DNA from 3 places in the Paenibacillus shenyangensis genome. Region 2 is predicted to be linked to each of the others. Evidence: riboswitches for the same ligand, from Rfam matches in the RefSeq annotation. Region 2 holds a riboswitch; each other region holds the start of a gene.
What was found. A riboswitch is a leader RNA that binds a small molecule or an ion and turns the genes downstream of it on or off. The one in region 2 is predicted to bind cyclic di-AMP.

Region 1 (3,134 bases), on a different contig from region 2:
TCCATTAGCGGCATCCATCGTGGTCGTTATCATCTGTACTTTCCACAGGAAAAGCTGGAAAGGGTAAAAAATCAGCTGTCTAAGCAGGTAGCAGATATCTTTGAAGACAAACTTGGTCCTGCACAGATGGAATTCGAAATTTAAGTCTACGGATTAAAAATAGAGTATTAGGGAGTAAAGGAGAGTTAAACATATGTTATTTGATACACATACGCATCTGGATTCCAAAGATTTTGATGAAGATCGCAAAGAAGTCATCGAGCGTGCTTATGCAGAGGGTGTAACGCGGATGGTAAATGTAGGATTTGATCGTGAGACGATTCCGACTACCATGGAACTTGTCGAAGCCTATGATTTCATCTATGCAGCTGTCGGATGGCATCCAGTCGAAGCGATTACGATGCAGCCGGGAGATCTGGAATGGATTGAATCTTTATGCAAACATGAAAAAGTGGTCGCTATCGGCGAAATCGGACTGGATTATCACTGGGATAAATCGCCAAAAGATGTTCAACATCGTGTACTGCGCGAGCAAATTGGTCTGGCACGATCCATTAATATGCCGATCGTTATCCACAATCGTGAAGCCCATGAAGATATTGTACGTATCCTGAGAGAGGAAAAAGCATCTGAAGTCGGCGGCATTATGCACTCGTTTTCGGGCAGCTGGGAGACCGCCAAAATGTGCCTTGATATGGGCTTCCATTTATCGTTTGGCGGGCCGATTACTTTCAAGAATGCGAAGCAGCCCAAAGAGGTGCTTCAACAGGTGCCAATGGACCGGTTGTTACTCGAAACGGACTCCCCTTATTTGACACCTCATCCTTATCGTGGGAAACGAAATGAGTCGGCTCATGTGCGTCTTGTCGCCGAGGCAGCTGCCGAGCTAAAAGGGGTCTCGCTGGAAGAAATTAGTGAAATCACGACGAAAAACGCCCTTACATTATTTGGCATACGGTGAAAAAGGGAGAAAAACCACTGAAAAACCGAGCTATACCGATATATGAATGAATTTTAACGAATAAACGCTAAAATGTTACAAGATTTTAACTACTTTTTAAGAAAAACGGAGTTGCCTATCGCTTTACAGTGGGGTTGAGTTCAGGATATCATTTCATCAGTGATTTAATCTTGTTATTGATAAACGAGATTCCATGATTCGGTCTCGCTGAGTTTCCTACATAGGAGAACGGGGGAACCAACAGCTGCCTTCAGCATTTAAACCAGTAGTAACGGAAGGCAACTTGTCTGATTCCTGATACAGGGTCTATGGGGTGAATTGGGGATACTTGCGCCATGAGCGGAGGACTCTTCAAAGGGCATGAAATACAAGCAGTTCAAAATGTCCGAACCCGACAGCTAACCTCGTAAGCGATGCAGAGGCAACCTCGCATTTTCTAGTGTTTCCCGAATGTTGTAATCGTCGGAAGCCAGGAAGAGTTGCTCTTGCGCTTTTCCATAGGCTTCTTTTTGTTTTGGCCAAAAGGGAAAGCAAGAGTGTATTATTCTGAATTTTGCTGTTCAGAATCAGGAAGCCACTAAGACTGACCATGGCGCAGGTACCTATTACATCATGAAAGATTATCGCAATATGCGGATGATCTTACAGCTTTACAAACGGCCTGCGAAAATTCTTATATAGTCGCGTCATATTGTATTTACGTCACAGCTAGACGGCGAGACTATGAAGGAGGACGGAAGAAGTGGGAATGGCTCCTTTCGAAGAAACCCATGGTTCACGCTCATCCAGCATGTCTTACGCGCTGAGTTGGAAGCAGAAAAATCTACGCTTTGCCTCGTTAACTGCATTGGCGGTCATTGCGGTCATCGTTATGCTGCTCGCTATTCTGTATAATCAGGCAGGCAAAAATATTTATGTTGTCATTGACGGTAAAGCCCAGGAGATGGAAACACGCAAGCTGATGCTTTCCGACATGCTGACAGAACACCAGATTCAACTGGCCCCGCAGGATAAAGTATCCATGCCTCTAAACGGCGCGATCCAGGATGGAGATAAGGTCTATATCAACCATGCGGTAGCAGTAAACATTACGGCTGATGGAGGTACCAAAAAGGTATACACCACTGCCAAGACAGTAGGCAATACACTGGAGCAGGCCGGAATCGATTTGAAGGAACAGGACAAATTGAATCCACCAGTCGAAGCTTCGGTTAAGCAGGACATGGATATCAAAGTAATCCGAACAACTTCATTTGTTACGAAGCAGACAGTCAAGCTTCCGTATGATGTAGTGAAGAAGACCAGCAGTACCATGCTGGAAGGCAAAACCAAGCTGGTCCAATCCGGACAAACGGGTAAAGTGGTCCAGTACATCGAGAAAGTATACGAAGATGGAGAATTCGTCTCCAAACGTATGATTGACAAGAAGACAACAACCGAGGTTCAGGACAAGATTGTAATGGTGGGTACCAAGAAAGAACAACCCAAGCTGCTTGCAGCGAATACATCTGATAGTTCTTCCAAATCGGATAAAGGCTTCTCTTATGCTAAAGTCCTCAACAATGTAACTCTTACCGCCTATTCTTCAGGCGAACCGGGTCTGGGTACCACTACCGCTTCCGGTACAAGAGTAACCGAAGGACGTACGATTGCTGTAGATACCAGTGTAATCCCGATGGGATGGTGGGTATACATTGAAGGTATCGGTTACCGCCGTGCGGAAGATACCGGCAGTGCCATTAACGGCAATAAAATTGATGTGTATATAGACAGTCTGAGTCAGGCCAGAGCATTCGGACGCAAGACAGGTTATACCGTGTATGTGATTGGACCGGTAAAACCTTAGTATAGCGCCAGGATAGCTGTTGCCTGCATCAAAGCAGCTGTTGTATGATATAGTTATTATATTAACCATGAGCGTGAATAGAACCGACAAAAAGAAGAGGATGAATCCTCTTCTTTTTGTTTGTTATACTGGAGACAGATTCATAGATGAACGCAGAAAGGAAGCGTACGGCAAAAGTGATTAAAGAAGTGATTGTGGTAGAAGGCAGAGACGATACCGTAGCCATCAAGCGTGCAGTGGAGGCAGATACGATCGAGACAGGCGGATCAGCAATAGGTCCGGAAGTAATCAGACGCGTAAAGCTGGCACAAGAGCGCAGAGGAGTCA
Region 2 (3,134 bases):
AACTTTTTTACCTATTTTTTCATTATTATGATTGAGGCTCCAAAGCTTTCTTCAACTCATCGGAAGAATTGTTCCACCACTCTTCATTATGGCTGACCAGCAGCTGACGGAGAGCTGCTTTTGCTTCTTCATCCATTCCTTCCAGCATGACACGGCGTTTAATGGCATAGTCCAGCTTGTTCACATGCTCGGCGAGAATTTTCCAGCCTTTTTTCTCTTCTTCATTAATCCACATCTCACAGGCAGTCGCTCCCGCGTAATTAGCACCTTCTGCAAGTTTGTCTACGGCTACCCAGACCACCCAGACCTGACGGCCGCCTTCCACCTCTTCACGGTTTGGTGTAAACTTGATACCGCGCTCTACCTTGCTCTTCGCATGCATAGCGCCAATATCAATACGCGCTTCGCCACGATCTACTATTATAGGAGAAACATTATTCAGATTAATGGCACCTGCGCCAAATCCTTTATGTTTGCTGCTTTTGGTGCTGCTGCTGATAATATTAAGCGATACTGCTTTTTTACCCGGTTGGTTTTGTTCCATGAGTCTACTAACTTCCTCTCTGTATTGGATATATGAGTCATAACTGTTTATAATGGTAAAGTGAGTTTGTCCGGCTGTTTTCATTTATTACTGTACATAATAACATCATCATTATTGTAACGAATATTAGTTTAAAAGCCAACGAAAGTCGATTCCTGTCACTTTTTCAGAAAAAAAGAGATTTAATTGTCTCAAATGTATAAAGTTTACAAATTTATAACCGAAAAAGATTAAAGAACAGGCAAGCATAAGCCCAAATAAGTACGAACAGTCATCAAATGACAGACAAAGATTAAATTTTTTTAATAATTACAAAGCTGATAGTGACGGGCTTTCTCGCTTGCTAACGCATTCATTTACCAAGTTATCCTTAAAAAAGGATGAATAAACGTTTGCCAAAGTAAAAAACCTCTGTTAAAATAAATCCAGCGAGTTATTAGTAACAACTTTGTAAACTTTAACAATAAAGCTTGTAACTTTTGTCAGAAAAGATGAAATTTGTCGTGAATCGAATATGGACTACGGTGCAATCAATAAGTGTGAAGCCAAATTCCGTGGCACCGGGAAGCGGGGGAACCGTTTTGGGTGAATTGATCTTGTTTCGGAGGGATCATAGGGGAAACCTTCTACCGAATCCTTAAGCTAACCTCGCAGGCATTGGAAGGGGACAAATGATTTTGAATATGAAAAAGAAACTAACCGCCGCAGTAATGGGATTCGCAATTGCGTTTACTGTTATGGGGACTAGCAGTGCAAGCGCAAATTCCAAAATGGACCAGATCATCGAACCAGCCATGGGTACACCATATCGTATTGGTGGAACATCCTTCAGCGGTTTCGACTGCTCCGGATTTACTCAATATGTATTCGGTCAAATGAACATCGATCTGCCTCGTCAATCGACTTCTCAATACCAAGTCGGCGACGCTGTATCCAAAAATGATCTGCAAGCTGGGGATCTGGTATTCTTTAACACTACAGGGGCAGGCGTTTCTCATGTGGGCGTTATGGTAAGCAGCACTCAATTCGCACACGCTTCTACATCCAAAGGCGTACGAATTGATAATCTTGATATGGACTACTACCAAAACCGCTATGTGGGCGCTAAGCGTGTAATGAGCAACTTCTCTTACAGCAGCTATGCAGCCGAGTAATTAACAGCTATTCTATCTTTATATAGATTTCATTTACCAACCGTGAGAGATTCCCGCCAGAATCTTTTGCGGTTTTTTTATTGCTTATTTATAAGACGTAACAACCTGGGAATAGGTTACATATTTTGAGGAAATAATTACTATCATTTATAAGCCTACTGTTCAGGTAGTTATGTCTACTATATAGTACCCTGATCGTAATTATGGTAAACACTTTTTCCAGTAAAAATTAATATTTAATTTCTTTATACAAATGTGTTGGTTGCCCTAATAAAATGACCATCTGCCGGTTCCTGTTTATTTTGGATTATGAATAGTATTTCAATGTTAATGATTCTCTGCCGAAAAGCTTGAATGTCAACCGGACCACTTTTATAATTTGTAGTAAATACAAAGGATACGGTCTAAGCAAGCGAGATACCATTTATATACAAGGAGGAGATGCTGCTATGAGTCACCTTTCTACCCCTCATTTTCATACTGCTCCCCTCAATGAGCAGCAAGCTGCCGAAATATGCGAATGGGTGTATGAACCCCCTTATGATATTTACGGATGGATGTCCTGGGATCAGATGCAGGAGCTGGAGATCGAATTTGGAGATCCCGAACTGAGACAGCAGCAGTATCTGGCTGTATTGGATGCCAAAGAGGAATTAGCCGGATTTGCTCAGCTTTTCCCTTTACAACAGACTATTCGACTGGGTATAGGCATGCGGCCTGATCTATGCGGTAATGGATATGGTACAGAGTTTACGCTTGCAGTTGTGAGGACAGCTATTCAGCGAAATCCGGAGGCAGAGATTGATCTGGAGGTACTCACCTGGAATCAACGTGCCATTCGTACCTACCAAAAAGCAGGCTTTCATATTACCGATACGTATACACGGCGTACACCCGATGACATGAAGCCTTTTTATTGTATGGTGTATAACAAGCAGACTTCCTGAACCTATTTCCGGCAATAAAATTTGCCCATAGTAAAAAGCACAGTTCGCAGTCTATATGCTGCGAGCTGTGCTTTTTTGCGCGGGCCGCCAATATGCCGCGACCCTTGATTATATGATCCAACAGCGTATATATAAACGCACATTAATGATCGGTATTAGATCAGTGATACAAAAGTCATCTCTTCTTCACCAATCAGAATATTGATCCGGTGCGTATCCGGATCATGAATAACAATCCCACTGCCTACATGAATAACAGGCTCCGAACCCAATGCATAGAAGAGATCTTCTGCCAGCGCTTCCTGTACTTCGCGCTTCTCACTATCTTGAAGCGCTTTCCATTCTTCGGATTCCATATGAAAAAACATATAGCTGTCCGGTATCATATCCAGTGCTGCAGTCAGATCTGTCAGAATTTCCTCGTATTCGCGACCATGTTTAACTCCCATACCTTTCCTCCTTTCAACTGCTCATATTGTCACAATTGCC
Region 3 (3,134 bases), on a different contig from region 2:
CGATAGATCATACAGATAGAATGGATACAGATTCAGGATCGTATGTGACTCTTCTACCGGGCACAGGGCAATATCCAGCGTTCCCTGTGCAGGCAGGAAAGGGTCGGGCTGATTCATGGTGTTCCACCTCAATTATGACGTGATCTTATTTCTGCAGAAAGCTCGCGGCAAATTGAAGAGCTGCCATGGATTCTTTGACAAAAACGCGGTTCTCCGGTTCCCATTCATTGGCATCATCCATAAAAGAGTCTTCGATAAATTCTTCAAGTGCAGCGGCGACTTTTTTACGCTCTCCTGGAGCGGTTGGTCCTTTGCCTCGCAGCGCCTGAATAGCTGTCCGCATCTGGCGGCAGGAAGTCTGGATAAATGCATAGTCATCTTTATCCCAGGCTTTTGCATTATCCATATCATAAAAAGAAATCCAGCGTTCGATCATTGACGCCGCTTGTTTGGCATCCAGTTGGGGCATGTGAATGTACTCCATTCTATAATTGAAATTCACGTCCGCTTCTACGTGTTACGGACCTGCTTTTACATTATACTTGCTTCTGTACATTTTACCATGTCATCCGGTATAGAGCATGATGAATAATATCGGCTAGCGGGTAGCAGGACGGGCAGCGACCTGCAGCTGATTGGACAAATAGACTACCGTCCCCTGGGGTTTGCGCTGCGCAATCCGGTACATGCCCTCGGCCACAATCTCGGCGGAAATCGCTTTGTACTTGTTCATTGGACCGATGAACAGCGGGGCTAATCCTCGCGCCAATATGGCACCGGTACGTTCACCCAGCCGGAACTCTCTGCGCTTGCCGAGCAGCAGGGATGGCCGCACAATAGATAAGGACTCATACCCGATCTGTGCCAGCTGTTGTTCCATTTCCCCCTTGATCCGGGAGTAAAAGACCCGGGAATGCGAGTCTGCACCCATCGCACTGACTACCAGAAACTGGGTAGCTCCCTCTTCGCGGGCAATACGCGCCAGTTCCAGCGGATAAGTTACATCGATTCGATACATATTCTCCTGCGTCTTGGCTTGGCGAATGGTCGTGCCCAGACAGCAGTATATATCATCTGCCTGCAGCTCGCGGCGCTGCTGCTCCAGATGCTCATAATCCACAATCACCTGCCGAAGTCCGGTATGGTGCTGCCAGCGCTCCACCGGCTTCCGTACCAGTACAATCACTTCCCTGTATTCAGGAGCCTCAAGCAGCAGCTCGGTTAACACCTGACCGACCAATCCGCTGGCTCCTGCAATCAATGCTACTTTCTGTTTCAATGCCATCATCTCCACCTCTAAAGGATCGCCCGGCTGCAACGATAACGGGTTAGCAACCTATTACCCATTTCGGGACATGCAAAAGCGGCGATTCGGCCGGATTCATGATTTTTCCGGCAATATGGAGATGCCAATATATTCACAGTAAAAAAGCGGCACTGCCGCCATTGGTATGGATAATATAATTCGCCCCCAGCCCTTTGTAGATCATGCGTGAATTGCTGCCTTCGGTAATGACATAGACTGGCTGGCTCGTCCATGAACGACAGATCTGAATGTAACGGCAGCAGAGCGGCAGACTGCGCTCAAACAAGTAAACTTTGCCGATATTAAGCTCCGGCATGATCCATAATTCCTGACGCTGTGTATCCAGCAGGATCACATGTTCAAAGCCCATTCCTTCAAAACGCACCTTCTCCGCATAGCTATTCACAATAAGGGCAAACGGGATTTTTTTTACTTTTAACAGCTGGATAAACTGCTCTCCAGCCCGGGTTGCCGGCGATACCAGTATATATTCTTCCGACAAATGATGTTCCTGCTCCAATTCCATTTCTCTTCTCCTCCAGTAGTATAAAGGCAACAAAAAAGAAGCCGAGGAAGAGGTGGTCTTCGTCAGCTTCTTCGACATCCGCGCAGAGATATCCCTGACGGATGGCATGACAATTGTCGCCTCTCTTATTTTCAGCTTACGAGGTTAGCTGCCGGATTCGGGAGTAAGAGTCTCCCTACAGACAGACAGGCATCCATCATATCCTGTCGTCCGATTCACCCCTGAAAAGAAACCGCTATGGCTCTTCTCGATGGTTCCCCCGCTCTCTGTATACAGCATGGCTGTATCACAAAAACTCAGCTGGTATGTGTGCGCTGCGATCAGCGCTGTCTTATGAACTTGAGACGAATCATACTCCCGCTGCTGAACGTTGTAAAGGCTACTCAAGCCGTGTAAAAAGCTACTATACCGAATAAATGTGGAGTAACAGATAGGATACGCTGTATAGCGCTCGTTTCCTCTTGTTTTCGCCATTTTATTTACAGAAAATGAAAATCGAAGCATACGCCAGATTTTGGTAGGCAGCGATAAGATTACCTGGAATGAATACGATTACATGAGGTATTCCTGACAAATATGAGCTGCCATGATGCCAGATGTCAGTTTACGTTCAGCCGAATCCCCCTCTATGATAGCTGACAACTACCATTCCCCCCTGAGGAGCGTGCCTTTCATGCAAAATGTATTATCGGTCCCTGCGCCACTAAATATTCCTGCAATCCCGGCCACCTGTATCGGCTCCCTGGAAATCTATCTATATGATCATCACTGTTTGTCCTTGCCGGATAGCTGTATGATGCTGCATTGTGGTCTGCTGCGTATCTCACTGGCGGGCGGATCCGGCTGGGCCGAGTATGAATTCTCCGATGGACAGCGTCGATTGGATCTTGTGCGCTGGGCTTCCGTATTTCGGCGGCTCAAAGGGCTGACCGTACAGCAAGCACTGGTGTATGTGGAGATTCACCGGCAGGTCTGGGGCCATACCCGTGCCCAACTGGCGATCGAAGCACTGCATAATTATACGATTCGGCAAAATGAAGCTGAGGATTCGGCTCCTTTCAGACAGCCTCTGACAGAGCGTCAATTTCTGGGCGATTATGCACAGGCTTATTATTCTTTTTGAGCGAAGCTGGTTAAGAGTTCATTATAGATACAATAATACGTACCGAACAAAGGAGAATCCGATGATGAATGACGAGAAAATTATGGTCGGGGTCTACTACGGCCCTAATGGCGAGCGACTGATCAGGCGGGGTATTCGGCTAGCAGAGCTGCTTCAATCTCCGCTATACGTCATCACCG

Region 1: it holds a riboswitch for cyclic di-AMP, as region 2 does, so the genes downstream of both, H065_RS0123425 (resuscitation-promoting factor) here and H065_RS0124160 (C40 family peptidase) in region 2, are expected to answer to the same signal.
Region 3: it holds a riboswitch for cyclic di-AMP, as region 2 does, so the genes downstream of both, H065_RS0119875 (hypothetical protein) here and H065_RS0124160 (C40 family peptidase) in region 2, are expected to answer to the same signal.

Annotation. Positions count from the first base shown of each region.
Region 1 covers NZ_AOIG01000034.1:41,648-44,781, reverse strand. Annotated here, with positions in the region: gene H065_RS0123435 (HD domain-containing protein) at 1-144, shown strand, start outside; gene H065_RS0123430 (TatD family hydrolase) at 194-961, shown strand; cyclic di-AMP (ydaO/yuaA leader) riboswitch at 1,157-1,389, shown strand; gene H065_RS0123425 (resuscitation-promoting factor) at 1,704-2,807, shown strand; gene rnmV (ribonuclease M5) at 2,984-3,134, shown strand, end outside.
Region 2 covers NZ_AOIG01000039.1:9,364-12,497, forward strand. Annotated here, with positions in the region: gene H065_RS0124155 (YwhD family protein) at 26-544, opposite strand; cyclic di-AMP (ydaO/yuaA leader) riboswitch at 1,078-1,216, shown strand; gene H065_RS0124160 (C40 family peptidase) at 1,228-1,698, shown strand; gene H065_RS0124165 (GNAT family N-acetyltransferase) at 2,148-2,645, shown strand; gene H065_RS0124170 (hypothetical protein) at 2,801-3,094, opposite strand.
Region 3 covers NZ_AOIG01000025.1:105,973-109,106, forward strand. Annotated here, with positions in the region: gene H065_RS0119860 (GNAT family N-acetyltransferase) at 1-117, opposite strand, end outside; gene H065_RS0119865 (hypothetical protein) at 146-469, opposite strand; gene H065_RS0119870 (oxidoreductase) at 599-1,285, opposite strand; gene H065_RS0119875 (hypothetical protein) at 1,419-1,832, opposite strand; cyclic di-AMP (ydaO/yuaA leader) riboswitch at 1,951-2,120, opposite strand; gene H065_RS26455 (hypothetical protein) at 2,506-2,955, shown strand; gene H065_RS26460 (universal stress protein) at 3,017-3,134, shown strand, end outside.